DNA from 3 places in the Frigoribacterium sp. NPDC087798 genome. Region 1 is predicted to be linked to each of the others. Evidence: predicted binding sites of a transcription regulator. Region 1 holds the regulator's gene; each other region holds the start of a gene.
The links. The regulator HrcA, encoded in region 1, represses chaperone genes, less so after heat shock. The targets are predictions, from matches to a motif close to TTNGCACTCGNNNNNNNCGAGTGCNAA.
Positions count from the first base shown of each region.

Region 2: groL (chaperonin GroEL) is a predicted target of HrcA. The motif match lies at 2,148-2,174, and genes of this name have one in related genera.
Region 3: groES (co-chaperone GroES) is a predicted target of HrcA. The motif match lies at 2,257-2,283, and genes of this name have one in related genera.

Region 1 is NZ_JBIUVP010000001.1:411,765-418,696, forward strand. Features, by position in the region: gene ybeY (rRNA maturation RNase YbeY) at 1-245, opposite strand, end outside; gene ACIOSR_RS01950 (PhoH family protein) at 242-1,234, opposite strand; gene ACIOSR_RS01955 (histidine triad nucleotide-binding protein) at 1,317-1,694, opposite strand; gene ACIOSR_RS01960 (16S rRNA (uracil(1498)-N(3))-methyltransferase) at 1,745-2,488, opposite strand; gene dnaJ (molecular chaperone DnaJ) at 2,491-3,606, opposite strand; gene hrcA (heat-inducible transcriptional repressor HrcA) at 3,717-4,739, opposite strand; gene ACIOSR_RS01975 (DUF4870 domain-containing protein) at 4,920-5,423, shown strand; gene hemW (radical SAM family heme chaperone HemW) at 5,554-6,780, opposite strand; gene ACIOSR_RS01985 (DUF1990 family protein) at 6,783-6,932, opposite strand, start outside.
Region 2 is NZ_JBIUVP010000005.1:141,180-148,111, reverse strand. Features, by position in the region: gene ACIOSR_RS13400 (DUF2332 family protein) at 1-491, shown strand, start outside; gene ACIOSR_RS13395 (DUF3263 domain-containing protein) at 627-914, shown strand; gene ACIOSR_RS13390 (LytR C-terminal domain-containing protein) at 932-1,504, shown strand; gene ACIOSR_RS13385 (cold-shock protein) at 1,813-2,016, shown strand; gene groL (chaperonin GroEL) at 2,216-3,835, shown strand; gene ACIOSR_RS13375 (sensor histidine kinase) at 4,066-5,832, opposite strand; gene ACIOSR_RS13370 (response regulator transcription factor) at 5,949-6,641, opposite strand; gene ACIOSR_RS13365 (hypothetical protein) at 6,792-6,932, opposite strand, start outside.
Region 3 is NZ_JBIUVP010000004.1:100,367-107,298, reverse strand. Features, by position in the region: gene ACIOSR_RS12010 (DUF4190 domain-containing protein) at 1-880, shown strand, start outside; gene ACIOSR_RS12005 (SAM-dependent methyltransferase) at 1,031-2,224, opposite strand; gene groES (co-chaperone GroES) at 2,369-2,665, shown strand; gene rarD (EamA family transporter RarD) at 2,862-3,842, shown strand; gene ACIOSR_RS11990 (ABC transporter substrate-binding protein) at 4,005-5,327, shown strand; gene ACIOSR_RS11985 (ABC transporter ATP-binding protein) at 5,858-6,580, opposite strand; gene ACIOSR_RS11980 (ABC transporter ATP-binding protein) at 6,661-6,932, opposite strand, start outside.

The DNA of each region.
Region 1 (6,932 bases):
GCCGGCGTGGGTTCGTCTTCGGTGCCGGGGCGCAGTTCGTCCATCGGGAAGCTCAGCACGTCGGTCGGACCGGGTTCGTCCATCCACTGGACGTGGAGCTGCTCCATCGCCGCCTCGTCGACGAACACGATCGCGAGTTCGGCCTCGGGGTGCACGTGCATCTGGTCGAGCGCGAAGGTGGCCAGACGTTGGATCGTGGCCTCGTCGACCTCGACGGCGGATTCGTTGGCGACCTCGATGCTCACCGGGTTCCCTTCTTCGGCAGGCGGTCGCGAGCGTCGGCCTGCTGGTCCGCCGCCTCGAGACGGCGGTGCTGCTGGGCCTGACGCTCGGCGTCGTAGGTCGTGTACGCGTCGACGATGCGGCCCACGAGCGTGTGCCGCACCACGTCGTCGCTGGTGAGACGGGCGAAGTGGATGTCGTCGATGTCGTCGAGCACCGTCGTGACGAGCTGGAGGCCGCTGGCGCCGGTGGGCAGGTCGACCTGGGTGACGTCGCCCGTCACGACCATGCGCGAGCCGAATCCGAGACGGGTGAGGAACATCTTCATCTGCTCGGGCGTGGTGTTCTGCGCCTCGTCGAGCACGACGAACGCGTCGTTGAGGGTGCGACCGCGCATGTACGCGAGAGGGGCGACCTCGACGGTGCCGGCCGCGAGCAGCTTGGGCACGATCTCGGGGTCCATCATCTCGTTCAGGGCGTCGTAGAGCGGCCGGAGGTACGGATCGATCTTGTCGGTCAGCGTGCCGGGCAGGAAGCCCAACCGCTCGCCGGCCTCGACCGCGGGGCGCGTCAGGATGATGCGCTGGACCTCGCGGCGCTGCAACGCCTGGACGGCCTTGGCCATCGCCAGGTAGGTCTTGCCGGTGCCGGCCGGGCCGATGCCGAAGGTGATGGTGTGCTGGTCGATCGCGTCGACGTAGTCCTTCTGGCCCCGAGTCTTCGCCCGGACCCCCTTGCCGCGGCTGGTGACGATCGGCTGCCCGAAGACCTCGGACGGGCTGCCCTGCCCCGAGTCGAGCAGACGGGCCGACGTCGCGACCTCGGCCGGGCCGAGGTCGTGACCGCCGCGGACCATGGAGACGAGCTCGTCGACGAGGCCCTCGGCCCGGCCGACGGCCGACGAGGGCCCCTCGAGGGTGACCTCGTTGCCGCGGACGAGCACGCGGACGTCGGGGTACTGCTTCTCGACCGCACGCAGCAGGCGGTCTTGCGGGCCCAGGAGCTGGACCATGGCGACGCCGTCGACGGTCACGTCGACGCGACGGACGTCGTCACCCGTCGTCGGTGTCGAGGGGCCGGTGGCGTTCGTGTCGCTAGTGGGCAAGGGTGCCTTCCTCCAGGGGTCCACCGAGCACATGGGCGTGCACGTGGAACACGGTCTGCCCGGCGGATGCGCCGGTGTTGAAGATCAAACGGAACTCGGACCCGGAGTGTTCCCCGAACGCTGCCGGGTCGGCCGCGAGCCGGGAGGCGGTCGCCACCAGTTCGGCGAGCAACGCCGGGTCGCCCGCGGCGAGTTCGACGACGTCGCGGTACGCCTGGGTCTTGGGCACCACGAGCAGGTGGACGGGTGCCCGGGGCGCGATGTCGCGGAAGGCGATGACCGCGTCGCTCTCGAAGACGATGTCGGCGGGGATCTCGCGCGCGACGATGCGGCTGAAGACGGTGGGCTCGTCGGAGGTCTCGGACATGCTGCCCATCGTAGCGACGACCGCCGACACGGCCCCGGGGGGCGTCGAGGTCACCAGCGACCGAGTCGCGCGCTCAGCACGGACAGCGCGGCGGGACCGGCCGTGGAGGTCCGCAGGACGGCGTCCCCGAGGCGCACGGCGCGGGCACCCGCCTCGGTGAGCTGGTGCAGCTCGGCGGGCGACACCCCGCCCTCGGGACCGACGACCACGACGACGCGGTCGGGCACCGCGCCTCCTGCGGTCAGGTCGACCGCCGTGAGCGCCTGCTCGGCCGACGGCTCGAGCACGAGGACGAGATCGCGGGAGGCGCGCTCGGCCAGCTGCCGCGTCGTCGCGAGCCCCGAGACCTCGGGCGACCAGGGACGAATCGACTGCTTGGTCGCCTCGCGGACGATCGACGACCAGCGGGTGAGGCCCTTGGCGACCTTGGGGCCCTCCCAGCGGGAGATGCTGCGCGCCGCGGCCCACGGGACGATCTCGTCGACGCCGAGCTCGGTCGCTGCCTGCACGGCGAGTTCGTCGCGGTCCCCCTTGGCCAGCGCCTGGGCGAGGACCAGCCGCGTCGTCGGCGGTTCGTGCCGGACGACCCGGGTCGCGAGCAGCACCAGCCGCTCGGGGGTCGCCTCGGAAACCTCGCCCTGGACCACCAGCCCCCGTCCGTTGCCGAGGGTCAGCGGCTCGCCCACCCGCACCCGGCTGACCGTGACCGCGTGTCGGGCCTCGGAACCGGTCAGCTCGACGCTCGAGCCGATCTCGGCGGCGACCAGGTCGTCGACCAGGTAGAAGTGCGCCATGATCAGAAGTTCAGGAAGCGGTCGCGCAACTTGCCGAAGAGACCCTGCTGGAAGTGCGACAGCTCGGGCGCCGGGGAGCGGCGACCCGAGGCGAACTTCTCGATCAGCTCGCGCTCCTTGTGGCTGAGCTTGGTCGGGGTGACCACCTGGACGCCGATCTTGAGGTCGCCGCGACCCGTGCCGCGCAGTCTGGTGATGCCGCGGTCCTTCACGGTGAGGATGTCGGCACTCTGGGTGCCGGGCTTGATCTCGACCTCGATCTCGCCGTCGAGCCCGGTGAGCGTCGTCGACGTGCCGAGGATGGCGTCGGCCATCTGCACCTCGAGCGTGGCCAGCAGGTCGTCGCCGTTGCGGCTGTAGGTGTCGTGGTGACGCACCTTGACCTCGAGGTACAGGTCGCCGTTCGGGCCACCGGCCTGGCCGACCTCGCCCTGACCGGGCAGCTGGAGCCGGAGTCCGGTGTCGACGCCCGCGGGGATGTCGATGGGGATCGAACGTCGGGCCCGGACGCGACCCTGGCCCTGGCACGTGGGGCAGGGATTGGGGATGACGGTGCCGTAACCACGGCAGGTCCCGCACGGGCTCGACGTCATGACGTTGCCGAGCAGCGAGCGCACGGTGCGCTGGATCTGGCCGGAGCCACCGCAGATGTCGCAGGTCTGGGGCGAGGTGCCGGGTGCGCAGCACGAGCCGCTGCACGTGTCGCAGAGGACGGCCGTGTCGACCTCGATGTCGCGCTGCGTGCCGAAGACGATGTCCTCGAGGTCGACCTCGAGGCGCAGGAGCGCGTCCTGCCCGCGTTCCCGCCGGGACCGCGGACCCTGACGCTGGCCCTGGCCACCGCCGCCGAAGAACGCGTCGAAGATGTCGCCGAAGCCGGCGGCCCCGCCTCCGCCGCCGCCACCGAAGCCGGGCTGGGGGCCGAGGTCGTAGCGTTCGCGCTGCTGCGGGTCGCTGAGCACGTCGTAGGCGTGCGTGACGTCCTTGAACCGTTCGGACGCGTCGGGGCTGGGATTGACGTCGGGGTGAAGCTCGCGGGCGAGCTTGCGGTACGCCTTCTTGATCTCTTCCGGGGTCGCCTGACGGTCGACTCCGAGGACGTCGTAATGATCTGCCACTGGTTCTCGTCTGCCTCTGGTGTGGTGTGGTGGTCTTCCCGGCGGGGCCGGGCCCGGCGGACCGGGACGGGGATTGGGGGTCGTGGGACGGCCGGGGCCGTGGTGGTCGGCTACCGCTCGGTGAGCAGCGACGACAGGTACCGCGCGACGGCACGGACCGCCGCCATGTTGGTCGAGTAGTCCATGCGCATGGGCCCGAGCACGCCGAGCCTCGCGATCTCGCTGCCCTGCGTCGAGTACCCGCTGGCCAGCACGGACGCCTGGGACAACCCGAACGACGCGTTCTCGCGGCCGATGCTCGCGGCCACGTCGACGGCGTCGAGTTGCATCTCGCCGAAGAGCCGCAAGAGGGCCACCTGCTCTTCGATCGCCTCGAGCACGGGGAAGAGGTCGCCGCTGAAGTCGTCGCCCGTGCGCACCAGGTTCGCCGCACCGGCCATGACGAGGCGGTCCTGACGTCCGGCGGCGATCTGCTCGGTGAGGCTCGCGACGACCACGCCGACGACCGCCGCGAGGTCGGGACGGAACCGCGCCGGCAGGTCGGTGAGGGCGGTGGAGGCCTCCCCCAGGGGCCGACCGCCGACCGCGGCGTTGATGGCGGCCCGCAACTCGGACAGGAAGGACTCGTCGACGGCGGTGCGGATGTCGACGACCCGCTGCTCGACCTGGCCGCTGTCGGTGATCAGCACCGTCATGACGCGACCGTCGCCCAGGCTGACCAGCTCGACGTGACGCACGCGGGCCCGGGAGAAGGTGGGGTACTGCACCAGGGCCACCTGGTTGGTGAGTTGCGACAGGAGCCGGACCGTCCGACCGAGCACCTCGTCGAGGTCGGTGGAGTCGCCCAGGAACGTCTCGATGGCCTGACGCTGGGCCGCGCTGAGCGGGCGCAGGTCGGCGAGCTGGTTGACGAAGAGCCGGTAGCCCTTGTCGGTCGGCACGCGTCCCGACGAGGTGTGCGGTGCCGCGATGAGCTCTTCTTCTTCGAGCAGCGCCATGTCGTTGCGGATGGTCGCCGCCGAGACGCCGAACTGGTGTCGCTCGACGATGGACTTCGACCCGACCGGCTCACGGGACGCGACGTAGTCGTGCACGATGACGCGAAGCACTTCGAGACCGCGTTCGGAGACCATGACGCACCTCTCTTCGCTCGACGTCCCCCGGGTCGTCCGCACGCCGGGCGACCGGGCCTGGCACTCGACGTGCCGGACTGCCAATCGTACGACACCTCCGTCGCGAGGCCTACTCGGGCCGCACCCGGCTGCCCTAGGGTGGCGGGGACATCCGCAGGACACTCACGAACAGGTGCAGCCATGACCGAGAACCCTCCCGCCCAGCCGAACGGCCCGCAGAACGGCCAGCCCGGCCAGAACGGTCAGCCCGGCCAGCCGTACGGGCAGGGTCTGCCCGGCCAGGGTCAGCCCGGCCAGGGCCAGCAGTCCGGCCCCGGCTTCGGCCAGCAGCCCGGCTACCAGCCGCAGCCCGTCCAGCCGATGCGCCCCGAGGACGAGAAGCTCTGGTCGACGCTCATCCACCTCGGCGGGATCCTCTTCGCGTTCGTCCCCGCCCTCGTCGGCTACCTCGTGTTGAAGGACCGCGGCCCGTTCATCCGGGAGCACACCAGGACCGCGCTGAACTTCCAGATCACGATGGCCATCGTCTACGTGATCTCGGCGATCCTGTCGATCATCGTCATCGGAGGGGTGCTCGCCCTCGTCGCCGGCATCCTCGTGATCATCTTCTCGATCATCGCCGCCGTCGCGGCCAACAAGGGCGAGTGGTACAAGTACCCGCTGACCATCGAGTTCGTCAAGTAGACGGTCGACCGGCCCGGACGGGCACGACGCGAGGCGCGACTCCCCCCGGGAGCCGCGCCTCCTGCGTTCCGGGCCCGCGCCTCCTGGTCGCCACCGCGGGGCGCCGCGGCGATCAGGACGATCGGGACGCTCAGCCGGGCAGCAGACGCCGCACTACGGCGTCGGCCATGAGCCGCCCCTCGCGCGTGAGCACGACGCGACCCCGCAGGGCCGGACGCCCCTCGACCCAGCCGTCGGCGATGAGGCCACCGACGGCCCGGCGTCCGTCGTCGTCGAGCTCGGAGATGGGCAGCCCTTCTCGGATGCGCACCCCGAGCAGGACGCGCTCGACCCGACGGGTCTCGTCGTCGAGGGTCTCGCGCCCGGCAGCCGGCGACTCGCCCGCGGCCATGCGCTGCTGGTAGGCGGCGGGGTGCTTGACGTTCCACCAGCGGACGCCACCGACGTGACTGTGCGCGCCCGGGCCGACGCCCCACCAGTCGTGGCCCTGCCAGTACGCCAGGTTGTGGCGGGAACGGTGCTCGACGCCACGCGACCAGTTGCTGACCTCGTACCAGTCGTAGCCCGCGCCGGCGAGCCGGTCGTCCGCGATCTCGTACATGTCGGCCGCGGTGTCGTCGTCGGGCATCGGGACCTCGCCCCGCTTGATCTGGCGGGCGAGCTTCGTGCCGTCCTCGACGATCAGCGAGTACGCGGAGAGGTGGTCTGGCTCCTGCTCGAGGGCGACGTCGAGCGAACGCCTCCAGTCGTCGAGGGTCTCGCCGGGTGTGCCGTAGATGAGGTCGAGGCTGACGTCGAGCCCGGCGTCACGGGCCCAGCGCACCACGAACGGGATGCGCTCGGGGTCGTGCGTGCGCTCGAGGGTGGCGAGCACGCTCGGGACGGCCGACTGCATGCCGAAGCTGACGCGCGTGAAGCCGGCGTCGGCGAGCTGCTGCAGGTACGCGGCGTCGACCGAGTCGGGGTTCGCCTCGGTCGTCACCTCGGCGCCCGGCTCGAGACCCCAGGTGTCGACCATCGCGTGGAGCATCGACGTGAGGTCGCCCGAGGGCAGCATCGTCGGGGTGCCCCCGCCGAAGAACACCGAGGAGGCGCGGCGCGGCGGGAGCCCCGCCTCGCGCAGCACCCGGCCCCCGAGCTCGATCTCGGTGACGGCCTGCCCGGCGTAGTCGTCGCGACGAGCGCCTCGCAGCTCGTCGCCCGTGTAGGTGTTGAAGTCGCAGTACCCGCAGCGCACGCGACAGAACGGGACGTGCAGGTAGACCCCGAAGTTGCGGTCGTCCGCGCCGACGGCGACGGTCTCGGGCAGGCGTCCGTCGACGGGGGCGGGATCGCCGAGGGGAAGGGCTCCGGGCACCGTCAGGCGCCGGTTCCCGCGGCGTCGCCGCGCGGGCCGGTCGGGGGGCGCTCGTCACCGCGGGGGTCGCCGACGCCGGCCTCGGTGTCTTCGACGACGACGACCTCGTCGGTCTGCTCGCCCTTCTCGTTGAGGCTCAGTGCCCTCAGGTA
Region 2 (6,932 bases), on a different contig from region 1:
AGCTGCCGACGGCCCCGCTTCCCGAGATCGTCTGGCGGGCGGGGATCGACCTCGACCCGGTCGACGTCCGCGACCCCGACCAGGTCGCCTGGCTCGCGACGCTGCTGCCCCCCGAGCGCGCCGATCGGCGGGACCTGCTGGGGCGGGCCGTCGCGCTCGCCCGCACCGCGCCTCCTCGTCTCGTGGCGGCGGACGCCGTCGACGGTCTCGCCCCGCTCGCGGCCGAGGCCCCGACGGGCGTCACGCTCGTCGTCGTCTCGACGGGCACACTCGTCTACCTGCCGGGTCGCCGGCGTCAGGCCTTCGTCGACGAGGTCGGCCGGCTGGGCGCGCGGTGGATCTCGTACGAACGGCGCGACCTGCTGAGCGACGTGGTCGCCGAGGTGCCGCCGAGGGTGTCTCCCGACGACGCGTTCGCGGCCCTCGCCCTCGACGGCCGGGTGCTGGGCATGGGGGACGCCCACGGCACGCGGCTGCACCTCACGGCCTGACCGCGGGTCGGGCGCTCGCGACACCCGGCGGCTCCCCGAGCGGGTGGACGGGTTGTCGGACCACGCCCCCGGCCTCCGCGATCGGTCGGGGCGCCGCCCATAGGATGACCCGGAACCCAGGGGAGGGCCTCGACGATGGACGAGAAGGCGACAGGTGACGACGTGCGCTCGAGCGCGTTGTCCGAGCTCGACCGTGCCGTCCTGGACTTCGAGCAGCACGCCCCGGCCGCCGCCGGTGCCCGGGAGGCCGCCGTCCGTCGCGAGTTCGGCCTCGGGATCGTCCGCTACCAGCAACTGCTCAACTCGCTCATAGACCGACCCGCTGCACTGGCCTACGCACCCATGCTCGTCGGCCGCCTGCAGCGCCTGCGAGTCGCCCGCCGCGACGCCCGATCGACCCGTTCGTTCGGTCCGACCCGCTGACCCACGAGAGACCACGCATGCCGAAATTCGACCGAGACCGGTTCGACGACGTCCCCGCCGACCTCGACCGCGTCGGAGCCCACCGGGCCGAGAAGCGCCCCGGCAGCGGCTGGATCGCTTTCGCCTGGGCCGCGTTGGCCGTCGGCGTGCTGGTCGGTGCCGGCGTGGTCTACCTCGGGGTCGCGAACAACAGCTTTCAGTTCGTCAACCCCTCGACGTCGAGCACCGCCGAGGCCCAGGCGCCCGAGACGGAGACGGTGACCCCGACGGCCTCGCCGACGGTGGCCCCGCTGACGGACCCCTCGCAGGTCGACCCCTCGGTCACCACCATCACCGTCCTGAACGGCACGGCCACCGCCGGGCTCGCCGGTTCGGCCTCCGAGCGGCTCGAGACCGCCGGGTGGGTCGTCGGCACCCAGGGCAACGCGAGCGAGCTCGTCGCGACGTCGACCGTCTACTACTCGGCGGCCGACGACGAGGCCGCGGCGCTCGGGCTCGCCCAGCAGCTCGGCATCACCGACGTCGAGGCGAGCGACGCCTTCCCGGGTGCCGCTGTCACCATCGTCCTCGGGGCCGACTACCGCGCCTGAAGACGCCGCTCCCGCGGCATCGATCCGAGGAGGCGCGGGTCCCGTCGGGCCCTCACCGCACCTCCCGTGTTACGCCCACGTTTAATAACCGGTGAAATCCTCGTTTTCTGCGGGTGTTTCTCGGTCGAGGCGCGCTTTTCCGCTTTTCCCGTGGTTACCATCTGGAATTGGTCGCCCCTCACGGCTCGCCGACCTGGTGTTCTGCACGAGTGACGCTGTCCCGTCCGGGTTCGCAGGTCGCTGCGTCGACGACCCGGCCCTGCAGCACCGCACGCGCCGTACCACCACAGCAAAAGGGGAGCGACACCATGGCAAACGGGACCGTCAAATGGTTCAACGCGGAGAAGGGCTACGGCTTCATCACCGTCGAGGGTGACGGCCAGGACGTCTTCGTGCACTACTCGGCCATCGACATGAGCGGGTACAAGGTGCTCGAAGAGGGCCAGGCCGTCGTGTTCGAGGTCGGCACGGGCGACAAGGGGCCGCAGGCGGAGTCCGTCCGGCTCGCCTGAGGCCCGCCGGAGCGCCTCGCCGCGCCCACTCCCACGCCGCACGCCGTCACGGTCCACCGTGGCGGCGTGCTCGTGCGTCCGGGCCCCGTCACGTCACTTGCACTCTCATCGGGCGAGTGCCAGAATCGTTGCTGGCACTCGCGACACGTGAGTGCCAATGCTTCTGCTTCATGACGTCCGGGAGGGACGAAAAACACACATGGCTAAGATCATTGCTTTTGACGAAGAGGCCCGTCGTGGCCTCGAGCGTGGCCTGAACATCCTGGCCGACGCGGTGAAGGTCACGCTCGGCCCGCGTGGTCGCAACGTCGTGCTCGAGAAGAAGTGGGGCGCCCCCACCATCACGAACGACGGCGTCTCCATCGCCAAGGAGATCGAGCTCGACGACCCCTTCGAGAAGATCGGTGCCGAGCTCGTCAAAGAGGTCGCGAAGAAGACCGACGACGTCGCCGGTGACGGCACGACCACCGCGACGGTGCTGGCCCAGGCCCTCGTCCGCGAAGGTCTGCGCAACGTCGCGGCCGGTGCCGACCCCATCTCGCTGAAGCGCGGCATCGAGAAGGCCGCCCAGGCCGTCTCCGACCAGCTGCTCGCCGACGCGAAGGACATCGAGACCAAAGAGCAGATCGCTGCCACGGCCTCGATCTCGGCCGCCGACCCCACCATCGGTGCGCTCATCGCCGAGGCGATCGACAAGGTCGGCAAAGAGGGCGTCGTCACCGTCGAGGAGAGCAACACCTTCGGCACCGAGCTCGAGCTCACCGAGGGCATGCGCTTCGACAAGGGCTACCTGTCGCAGTACTTCGTCACCGACCCCGAGCGTCAGGAGGCCGTCTTCGAAGACGCCTACGTGCTCATCGTCAACTCGAAGATCTCGAACATCAAGGACCTGCTGCCGATCGTCGACAAGGTGATCCAGTCGGGCAAGCAGCTGCTGATCATCGCCGAGGACGTCGACGGCGAGGCCCTGGCCACGCTCGTCGTGAACAAGATCCGCGGCATCTTCAAGTCGGTCGCCGTCAAGGCCCCCGGCTTCGGTGACCGTCGCAAGGCTCAGCTCCAGGACATCGCCATCCTCACCGGTGGTCAGGTCATCGCCGAAGAGGTCGGTCTCAAGCTCGAGAACGCGACGCTCGACCTGCTCGGCCGTGCCCGCAAGGTCATCATCACCAAGGACGAGACGACCATCGTCGAGGGTGCCGGCGACGACGAGCAGATCGCCGGCCGCGTCCGTCAGATCCGCAGCGAGATCGAGGCGACCGACAGCGACTACGACCGCGAGAAGCTCCAGGAGCGCCTCGCGAAGCTCGCCGGTGGCGTCGCCGTCATCAAGGCGGGTGCCGCGACCGAGGTCGAGCTGAAAGAGCGCAAGCACCGCATCGAGGACGCCGTGCGCAACGCGAAGGCCGCCGTCGAAGAGGGCATCGTCGCCGGTGGTGGCGTCGCTCTCATCCAGGCCGGCAAGACCGCTCTGGCCAACCTGCAGCTCGAGGGCGACGAGGCGACGGGTGCGAACATCGTCCGCGTCGCGATCGACGCTCCCCTGAAGCAGATCGCCTTCAACGCCGGCATGGAGCCCGGCGTCGTCGCCGACAAGGTCCGCGGGCTCGACATCGGTTGGGGCCTCAACGCCGCGACCGGCGAGTACGTCGACATGCTGGCCGCCGGCATCATCGACCCCGCCAAGGTCACGCGCTCGGCTCTGCAGAACGCCGCGTCGATCGCCGGTCTGTTCCTCACGACCGAGGCCGTCGTCGCCGACAAGCCCGAGAAGAACCCGGCCCCGGCCGGCGACCCCTCGGGTGGCATGGACTTCTAGTCCGCATCCGCGCGGCTCACGCCGCGCACACGCTCAAGGGCGGTTCCCCTCCGGGGGAGCCGCCCTTCGGCGTCGCCGGGGGAGGGGCGCGCCTCGTGCTCGGTGGTTCGGCCGCTTCCGCTTCCGGGGAACACGCCAGGACGTGGTCACGACGCCACGAGAAAACGTGGTTCAGTGCCCACGTCGTGGCGTCGTGTCCAGGGCGCGGGGTGCCGGCCGTGCCGGTCGGGCTAGGCGGTCACGCCGGCGGGCTCCGCCGCGATGACGGCGTCGGCGGGCATCAGCGGCAGGGCGACACGGAAGGTGGCTCCACCGCCGGGGGTGTCGTCGACGTCCACCGAGCCGCCGTGGGCCGCGACGATGCCCGAGACGATCGCCAGGCCGAGGCCGCTGCCACCGGTGTCGCGCGTGCGGGACGAGTCGGCACGCCAGAACCGCTGGAAGATCTTCTCGCGGATCTGCGGCGGGATGCCCTCGCCGTGGTCGACGATGGCGACGGTGGCCACACCGCGTCCGGGGTCGGACTGCACCACGAGTTCGATCGGGCTGTCCGGCTCGGTGAACCGCATGGCGTTGCCCATCAGGTTGGTGATCACCTGACGGATCTTGTTCTCTTCGCCGTGCACGATGGCCGGGGCCTCGAACCTCTGCACCTCGTCCTGCAGCTGGGCGGCCGTCGCCGTGTCGCCGTTGCGGACGGCCCGAGCCCTCAGGCTGCGGAGGCGCGCGAGGGTCGCGCCCGCGAACGAGATCGGGCTCGTCGCGCCGACGGCTGCGCCCGTGAGCGCCGTGCCCGTCGCGGGGGTGTTCGCGGCGGGCGAGGCCGTCTCGGGGGAACGTCCGTCGGCCTGGGTGTCGTCGCCGTCGGCGGGGGCGGGGGCGGGCGACGGTGCGAGGACGGGCTCGAGCACGATCACGTCGATGTCGCGATCGGGGTTCGACGCCATGGTGTCGAGGGCCGAGTCGCGGGCGAGCTGGACGAGGTCGACGGGGCCGAGCTCGAGCGGCTTGGACTCGTCGAGACGGGCGAGGGCGAGCAGGTCCTGCACCAGGACACCCATGCGGATGGCCTCCTTCTCGATCCTGTCCATGGCCTGGGCCACGTCCTCGGGTTTCGTCAGGGCACCCATGCGGTAGAGCTCGGCGTAGCCGCGGAGGGAGACGAGCGGCGTCCGGAGCTCGTGACTGGCGTCGCCGACGAAGCGGCGCATCTGGTCGATGGTCTTGGCCCGGTCGTCGAAGGCGCTGTCGATCCGGTTGAGCATCGTGTTGAGGGATCGGTTCAGACGCCCGACCTCGGTGTTCGGCGTCGTCGAGTCGAGCCGCTGGGTGAAGTCGCCGTCGGCGAAGCGGGCCGCCGTGGCCTCGACGTCACGCAGCGGCGCGAAGGTCGACGTGACGAGCAGGCGGGTGAGGGCGGCGCCGAGCACGACGACCGAGAGGCCGAACCCCAGGAAGATGCCGCCGAAGCGCCCGATCGTCGCATTGGTGCCCGCCAGGTTCGTTCCGGCCACGATGACGGCGGGCACTGTCGTCACGCTGCCCTGGGCATCGGTCGAGCGCAGGGCGGCCGCGTGGGCGAAGAGGCGCCACTCGTTGTCGCGGCTCGAGTTGTACCGGTTGAAGGCCTCGTCGAGGGGAGCGCCGGCGACGCCGACGCCCGTGAGGTCGGGGGCGTCGGTGGCACTCGACAGCTGCGAACGGGTGTCGCAGATGAGATCGCCCTCGTCGTCGAGGATCGCGACGTAACTGCTGGTCAGGCCCGCGAAGTTCACGGTGCACGAGCGGGAGTCCGCCTGGTCGAACGAGGCGCTGGTGAAGTTGGTCGCCGAGTTCCGCAGGGACGTGTCGACCTGACCCATGAGGTAGGTGCTCAGGACGGTCATCGTGCCCAGGCCGGCGACGACGAGGCCGAGGGTGACCAGGGTCACCGTGATGCCGGTGATCTTGGTGCGGATGGAGATCTCGTTCCACCACTGCGAGAGGCGAGCGTGCATGAGGACAGACGCTAGCGGAACCGGCTGGGCGCACCCCGCCCGTCGGAGCACGTACGACGACGCCCGACCGCTCGGGGCGGTCGGGCGTCGTCGTGTTCACGCACCAGGGCTGGTGGTCAGGCCTTCGTGGCCTTGAGCATGTAGCCGAAGCCCCGCTTGGTCTGGATGATGGGCTCCGTCGAGAACTGGTCGAGCTTGCGACGCAGGTACGAGATGTAGCTCTCGACGATGCCGGCGTCGCCGTTGAAGTCGTACTCCCACACGTGGTCGAGGATCTGGGCCTTCGACAGCACGCGGTTCGGGTTGAGCATGAGGTAACGGAGCAGCTTGAACTCGGTGGGGCTGAGCTCGATGGCCGTCTCGCCGATGGTGACCTCGTGGGTGTCCTGGTCCATCGTCAGCTCACCGGCACGGATGATGGCGTCTTCGTCCTCGTTCATCGTGCGACGCAGGATCGCCTTGATGCGCGCGACGATCTCGTCGAGGCTGAAGGGCTTGGTGACGTAGTCGTCGCCGCCGACCGTGAGGCCTGTGATCTTGTCCTCGGTGTCGTCCTTCGCCGTGAGGAAGAGGATCGGCGACGTATAGCCCGACGAGCGGAGGCGCTTGGTGACGCCGAACCCGTTCATGTCGGGCAACATCACGTCGAGGATGATCAGGTCGGGTTCTTCTTCGAGGACCGCCGAGATCGCCTGCGCGCCGTTGCCGACCGCACGGACGGCGAAGCCGGCGAAACGCAGGCTGGTGGTCAACAGGTCGCGGATGTTCGGTTCGTCGTCGACGATCAGGATCTTGGGGCCGTCACTCATGCGCCCAAGTATCTGCGCGCCTCCTCGGTGTTTCCTGTGAGCCGGAGGCACGTCACCCGCACGCTGCCGGAGCGGCAGCCCTCAGGTGGCCGAGACAGCGGGACGCATGGACGTGGACGCGGACGTGGACGCAGACGCGGACGCGGACGCTCAGGCGTCGGGGGCGGACCACTCGACGTTGGGCACCAGGGCGACGCGCGTCGTCAACTCGAGCAGCTCGTCGGGCACGGCCAGCGTGAAGTCGACGCCTTCACGCCGCTCGAGCACCGCGGTGTAGCCCGAGGCCCGGGT
Region 3 (6,932 bases), on a different contig from region 1:
GCCGCCCGCGTCGTCGCCCTACGCCGGGGCCGGCGTGCCGCCGACGGGGTCGGCGCCGTACGGGGCACCCCAGGGCGCCCCGGCGCCGCAGTCCCGTCCGGGTCAGGTCCCGCCGGGTGCTCCTCAGCCGCCCCGGCCGCCCTACGGCCAGCCGGGTGCACAGCCGTCGACAGGGTACGGCCAGCAGGCCTACGGGCAGCAGGCGCAGAACCGGCCGCAGGGCTACGGGCAGCAGCCCGGGTACGGCCAGCAGCCGGGGTACGGCCAGCAGCCTCAGGGTCAGCGACCTGGCTACGGGCAGCCACAGGGGCAGCCCTCGGGCCAAGGCCAGCCTCAGGGCCAGCAGTCGGGGTACGGCCAGCCTCAGGGCTACGGCCAACAGCCTCAGGGGCAGCGGCCCTCCGGGCAGTCCGGTGCGCCGTACGGTCAGCAGTCGTTCGGCCAGCAGGGCCAGCCCGTCGGACAGTACGGACAGCAGCCCTACGGTCAGCAGGGCCAGCCCTACGGCCAGCAGCCGTACGGCCAGCAGGGCCAGCCCGGCGGAGCGTACGGCCAGCAGGCCTACGGCTCGCCCTACCCGCCGTACGCCTCGGCAGGCGCCGCACAGCCCCCGCGCCTCCTCAGCCTCCTGGCGATGATCGGCTCGATCGCCGGTCTCGTGCTCGCACCCGTCACCTTCGGGCTCTCGATCGTGGCTTCCATCGCGGGCATCGTGCTCGGGCACCTGGGCATGTCGCGTGAGCGTCACGCGAGGGGGTTCTGGCTCACCGGGCTCATCGTCGGCTACGCCGGCGTCGTGCTCATCGTGATCGGCTGGATCGCCTTCGGCCTCTTCATCGCCGGCTTCTCGTCGGGTTCCGACTACTACGGCGGGTACTGAGTCCGGCCCCACCTCGGTGGGGCACGAGTGGGCAGGAGGCGTCGCCGCAGGGGCGAGAAGCGTCTTCTGCCCACTCGTGCGTCACCACGAGGGCGCGACGGCGGGGGTCGGGCAGCAGCGAGACCCGCCGCTCTCGCGTCCCGCCCGGCGTCAGACCAGGCGCTCGCAGAGCACGGCGGTGTGCCGCCCCGCGACCCGGGTGAGGACGAGGGTCGCCGACCCGGTCCCCTGCAACGAGAGTCGCTTGCGGAACGTCGCGGGGTCGACGTCGACTCCGCGCTTCTTGATCTCGAGTCGCCCGATGCCCCGGGCCCGCAGCTCGCGCTTCAGCGTCCGCTCGTCGAGCGGGAACGTCTCGAGCACGCGGAATCCCTGCGCGAAGGGGGTGTCGACCCGCGCCTCCGTCGTCAACCAGGCGATGTCGCGACTGATCATCCGGGCGTCGATCGAGCGGGCCAGGTCGCCGATGAGGCGTGCCCGGATCACCGCGCCGTCGGGTTCGTAGAGGTACTCGCCGAGGTCGCCCGGGTCGACGTCGTCCGAGTCGGCTGCGGCCGTCAACTCCGACGCCCCGGAGGCGCCGATCACCAGGGCGGACCGGCCCACTCCCGGCCGCGCGAGCGGCCCGAACCACACGCCCACCTCGACCACGTCGCGGTCGACCGATATCCACTGGCATTCGGCGTCCGTCGGCAGGAGCTCGCGGTCGACGCCCGGACCGAGCTTGACCCCGGTGGGCAGGCGGTCGGCGAAGCCGAAGGCGACGTCGAGGCCGGGGGACCAGTCGGCCGGATCGGCGAGGCGCTTGGTGGCGGTGTGGCCGGACGTCCGTCGCGCCGGGTCGAGGAAGACCCCCTCGACGCCTGCGAGGTCGGTCGTGGCGGCGTCCCCCTGCTCGACCCGTGACGACGGCCACGGCGCGAGGTTGTACGAGGCGACGGCCGCGGTCACCTCGTCGCGGTCGACGGCGAGCACGTCGAGGTCGAGTGCGGCGAAGGCCAGGGCGTCGCCCCCGATGCCGCAGCCCAGGTCGGCGACGCTGCCGATCCCCGCCGCGGCGTAGCGTCCGGCGTGGCGGGCGGCGACCGGGAGGCGCGTGGCCTGTTCGAGGCCCGCCTCGGTGAACAGCATGCGGCTCGCGAACTCGCCGAACTTGGCCACGGCCCGGCCGCGGAGCCGGGCCTGCGTGAGCACCGCCGACACGAGGGCGGGGGAATGGCCTTGCTTGCGCAACGCGGCCACCGTGCCGACGACGTCGTCACCGGAGGCGCCGCCCGCCGGCAGCGAGTCGAGCAGCCGCAGCCCCTCGGGCGAGAGGACTTCGAGCAGCTCGGAGGAATCCATGTCGTCCAGTGTGACGCACGCGGGCAGACGCGTTGGCACTCGGATTGACCGAGTGCCAGTCTCGTCCTACAGTTGTTCTGGCACTCGCCCCCGGCAAGTGCCAGCCCCCATGTTTTCGTAGCACCGAGAAAGAAGAGGTCACCCGTGTCGGTCAGCATCAAGCCGCTCGAAGATCGCATCGTCATTCGTCAGGTCGAAGCCGAGCAGACCACTGCTTCGGGTCTCGTGATCCCCGACACCGCCAAGGAGAAGCCCCAAGAGGGTGAAGTGGTGGCGGTCGGCCCGGGCCGCATCGACGACAACGGCAACCGCGTGCCGCTCGACGTCGCCACCGGCGACAAGGTCATCTACAGCAAGTACGGCGGAACCGAGGTGAAGTACGGCGGAGAAGACCTCCTCGTGCTCTCGGCCCGCGACGTCCTGGCGGTCATCGTCCGCTAGCACCACGGCACGGCTCCGGCCGTGCTCCGCGACCCCGGTCGCCGTCCCGAAGGCCCCTGCTCCGGCAGGGGCCTTCGCCGTGTCGGCACCGTGTCGGCCGACGAGGGCCCGTCCCCAGGCGTCGTCGTCCGTCGATCGATCCACGGTGGCAGGAGTGGCCGTTCCGGCGGCGGGCGCAGCCACCTAGAGTCGCCTGGTGACCTCGACCCGCGCCTCCTCGTCCCCCTCCGCCCCGACTTCGGGGCTCGGCGTCGACGGGGCCGGCGGGGCGGGCCTCGCCTACGCCCTGGGGGCCTACGGGCTCTGGGGCGTCCTGCCGGTGTACTTCCTGCTGCTGGCCCCGGCCGGCCCGTTCGAGATCGTCGCCTGGCGGGTGCTCTTCTCGCTCGTCTTCTGCGCGGTGCTGCTCGTCGTGACGGGGGCGCTGCGCTCGTTCCTGGCCCTGCTGCGACAGCCGCGCCTGGTGGCCACCATGGGGGTGGCCGGCGCGTTCATCGTCGTCAACTGGACGGTCTTCATCTCGGCGACGCTCAGCGGGCACGTGGTCGAGGCGGCGCTCGGGTACTTCATCAACCCGATCGTCACCGTCCTGCTCGGCGTGGTCGTGCTGCGCGAGCGTCTCCGCACGACCCAGTGGGTGGCCGTCGGGCTGAGCGCCGTCGCCGTCCTCGTGATCGCCGTCGGGGCGGGCCGGCCGCCGTTCATCTCGCTCGTCCTCGCGTTCTCGTTCGGGCTCTACGGCCTGGTCAAGAAGCAGGTCGGCGGTCGGGTCGACGCGGTCGGCGGGCTCACGCTCGAGACGCTCTGGATCGCCCCCTTCGCGGCCGTCACCCTGATCGTGCTGCACGTGACGGGCCTCGGCGGCGGCGTCGTGCTCGGCACCGTGAGCGTCGGGCACACCCTCGCCACGATCGGCACGGGCGTGATCACGGCCGTGCCCCTGTTGCTCTTCGCTTCGGCGACGCGTCGGTTGCCCCTGACAACCGTGGGGTTGACCCAGTACGTCGCTCCCGTGCTGCAGTTCGTCGTGGGGGTCGTCGTGCTCGGCGAGCACATGTCGACCGCGCGGTGGGTCGGCTTCGCCATCGTCTGGGTCGCATCGATCGTGCTGACCGTCGACATGGTCCGTGCGGGGCGACGATCACGCCGGCCCCTCGCCGTGGCCCCGACCGCCTAGAAGCGACCATCCCTCGCAAAGTCACGAATGGCTAACGAAACGTCACTTTGACGTCGAGAACACACGCCAGAAACATTCGACCCCTAGTTTCGGACCAATCGCGGCAGGTTCGACCGCCACCGGTCGGGCTGCACTGCCGCTGTCCACGAAAGGGTTCCACGGATGATCCGATCCAGCACCGCCCTCCGAGCACTGGCTCTCGCCGGCGCAGCCTCCGTGCTGCTCGCTGCCTGTTCGACGGCATCTCCCTCTGACGACGCCTCGTCGTCGTCGTCGGCCAAGGCCGATCCCGCCGCCAAGTGCGAGGTCGGGACGCCCAGCACCGATCCCTTCGCGATCGGCACCATGCTGCCGCTGACCGGAACCCTGGCCTACCTCGGCCCGCCCGCCATCGCGGGCGCCAACCTGGCCATCAGCGACATCAACGCCGCCGGCGGCGTGCTCGACCAGCCGGCCGAGATCTCGACCAGCACCGACTCGGGCGACAGCAACGACATGACCGTGTCGAGCAACGCCGCGACGCAGCTGATCGACGCCAAGGTGCCCGTCGTGCTCGGTGCCGAGTCGTCGAGCGTCACGCTCAACGTGGTCGACCAGCTCACCAGCAACTGCATCATCGAGATCTCGCCCGCCAACACGGCGAGCTCGCTCAGCGGCTACTCGTCCTACTACTACCGCACCGCTCCGCCGGACTCGGTGCAGGGCTCGGCGCTCGGCCAGCAGATCACGGCCGACGGCAACGCCAACGTCGCGTTCCTCGTCTTCAACGACACCTACGGCACGGGTCTGCGCGACTCGACGCAGAAGTCGATCGAGAGCTCGGGCGGCACCGTCGTGTACGGCGGCACCGGCAAGGGCGAAGAGTTCCCTCCCGGTCAGACCACCTTCTCGTCCGAGGTGTCGGCGGCCATCGCCGCCGAGCCCGACGCGATCGTCATCCTGGCCTTCGACGAGACCAAGTCGATCGTGCCCGAGCTGAAGAGCCAGGGCTGGGACATGAGCAAGGTCTACATGTCCGACGGCAACACGGCCGACTACAGCGCCGACTTCGAGCCCGGCACCCTCGCGGGCGCCAAGGGCACGATCCCCGGTGCCGACGCGAGCGCCGACTTCAAGTCGAAGCTCGTGGCCGGCTACAAGGCGAGCGAGGGCGGCGACCTGGCCGACTTCTCGTACGCGGCCGAGTCGTACGACGCTGTCATCCTGACCGCTCTCGCGGCACAGGCCGGTGGCGGCACCGACGCCGGGACGATCCAGGCCAACATGGCCGCGGTCTCCGGCGCCGACGGCGGCACCGAGTGCACGACGTACGCGGACTGCAAGACCGCGCTCGACGCCGGTGACGACATCCACTACACCGGCCCCTCGGGCATCGGAGCGTTCAACGACAACAACGACCCGTCGTCCGCCTCGATCGGCGTCTACACGTTCGACGACGACAACAAGCCCGTCTACCAGACCGGCATCGAGGGCAAGGTCGAATAACGGCACCTCGCACCACCCGGGGCCCGGCACGAGTCATCGTGCCGGGCCCTTCGGCGTGCCGAGGGGCGCCGTGTCGGGTCTCCGCCTCGGCCCCGCACCTGTCCGCCCCGCCCCACACCTCGTCACACCGCGTTTCGTGCACCGCACCGCGTCGAGACCGGGTGCGCTGCACGAAACGCGGTGTGCACGACGGCACGTCCCGGCGCCAAGGCCCTTCTGCGTGCCAGGGAGGCGCGGAGGCGGGCCGCAGGACGGTCGCGACGTCCGCGCCCTCCGGGGCCGCGCCTCCTCGTCCCCTGGCCCCACCGGGCGTGGCGTCGCACTCCCTCCGCACCGCGTTTCGTGCACCGCACCGCGTCGAGACCGGGTGCGCTGCACGAAACGCGGCGCGCAGCACCCGCGTCCCCGACGCCAGCGCCCGACGCCAGCGCCCGACGCCGGCGCCCGACGCCGGCGCCGGCGCCGGACGCACGCACGAGGCCCCGACCACGCCGGGGCGTGATCGGGGCCTCAGGGCACCACCGGGGGCGTCAGGACGCGTCGACGTCCTTCGCCAGGGTGCCGAGGTAGAGCTCGATGACCTTGGGGTCGTCGGCCAGCTCGCGGCCGGTGCCCGAGTAGGCGTTGCGGCCCTGGTCGAGGACGTAGCCACGGTCGCAGATCTGCAGGCAGCGGCGGGCGTTCTGTTCGACCATGATCACCGAGACGCCGGCCTTGTTGATGCGGCGGGTGCGGATGAACGTCTCGTCCTGGCGCACGGGCGACAGGCCGGCGGACGGCTCGTCGAGCAGCAGCACCTTCGGGTCCATCATCAGGGCCCTGGCCATGGCGACGGACTGCCGTTCGCCGCCCGAGAGCGAGCCGGCACGCTGGCCGCGACGGTCGGCGAGCACCGGGAACAGGTCGTAGATGACCTCGAGGCGTTCGGCGAACTTCTTGGGCCGCAGGAACATGCCCATCTGCAGGTTCTCCTCGATGGTGAGCGAGGGGAACACGTTGTTGGTCTGCGGGACGAAGCCGACGCCCGCCTCGACCAGCTTGTTGGCCTTGAGGTTCGTGATGTCGGTGCCGCCGAGCGTGACCGATCCCGAGTGGATCTTGACCTGGCCGAAGAGCGCCTTGAGCAGCGTCGACTTGCCGGCGCCGTTCGGGCCGATGATGCCGATCAGTTCGCCGGGGTAGCAGACGAGGTCGCACCCGTTGAGGATGTTGACGCCGGGCAGGTAGCCCGCGACGAGGTCCGTCGCGTTCATCACCGGCTCGACGCCCGCGAACTTCTCGGTGCCCGGGTGCTTGGCCGCGGTGGTGGCGCCCGCGCCGTCCTGTGCCGTGCTCATCGCTTGTCTCCGCTCTGCCGTCCGTCGGACAGCTGGTCGTCGGCCGCGTTCGTGGCCTGCGGGGTCGAGGGGTCGGGGTGGCCGGGCAGGTCGCGTCCGGCGACGCCGCCCGTCGACGAGGAGGCGCTGGTCGCCTCGGCCGCGCGGGCCGCGTCCTCGCGTGCCACCTCTTCTTCGAGTTGTTCGAGCGTGGCGTCGTCGAGCAGCGAGTCGTCGCCCAGGTCGGTGTCGTGGTGCGCGCCCAGGTAGGCGTCGATGACGGCCTGGT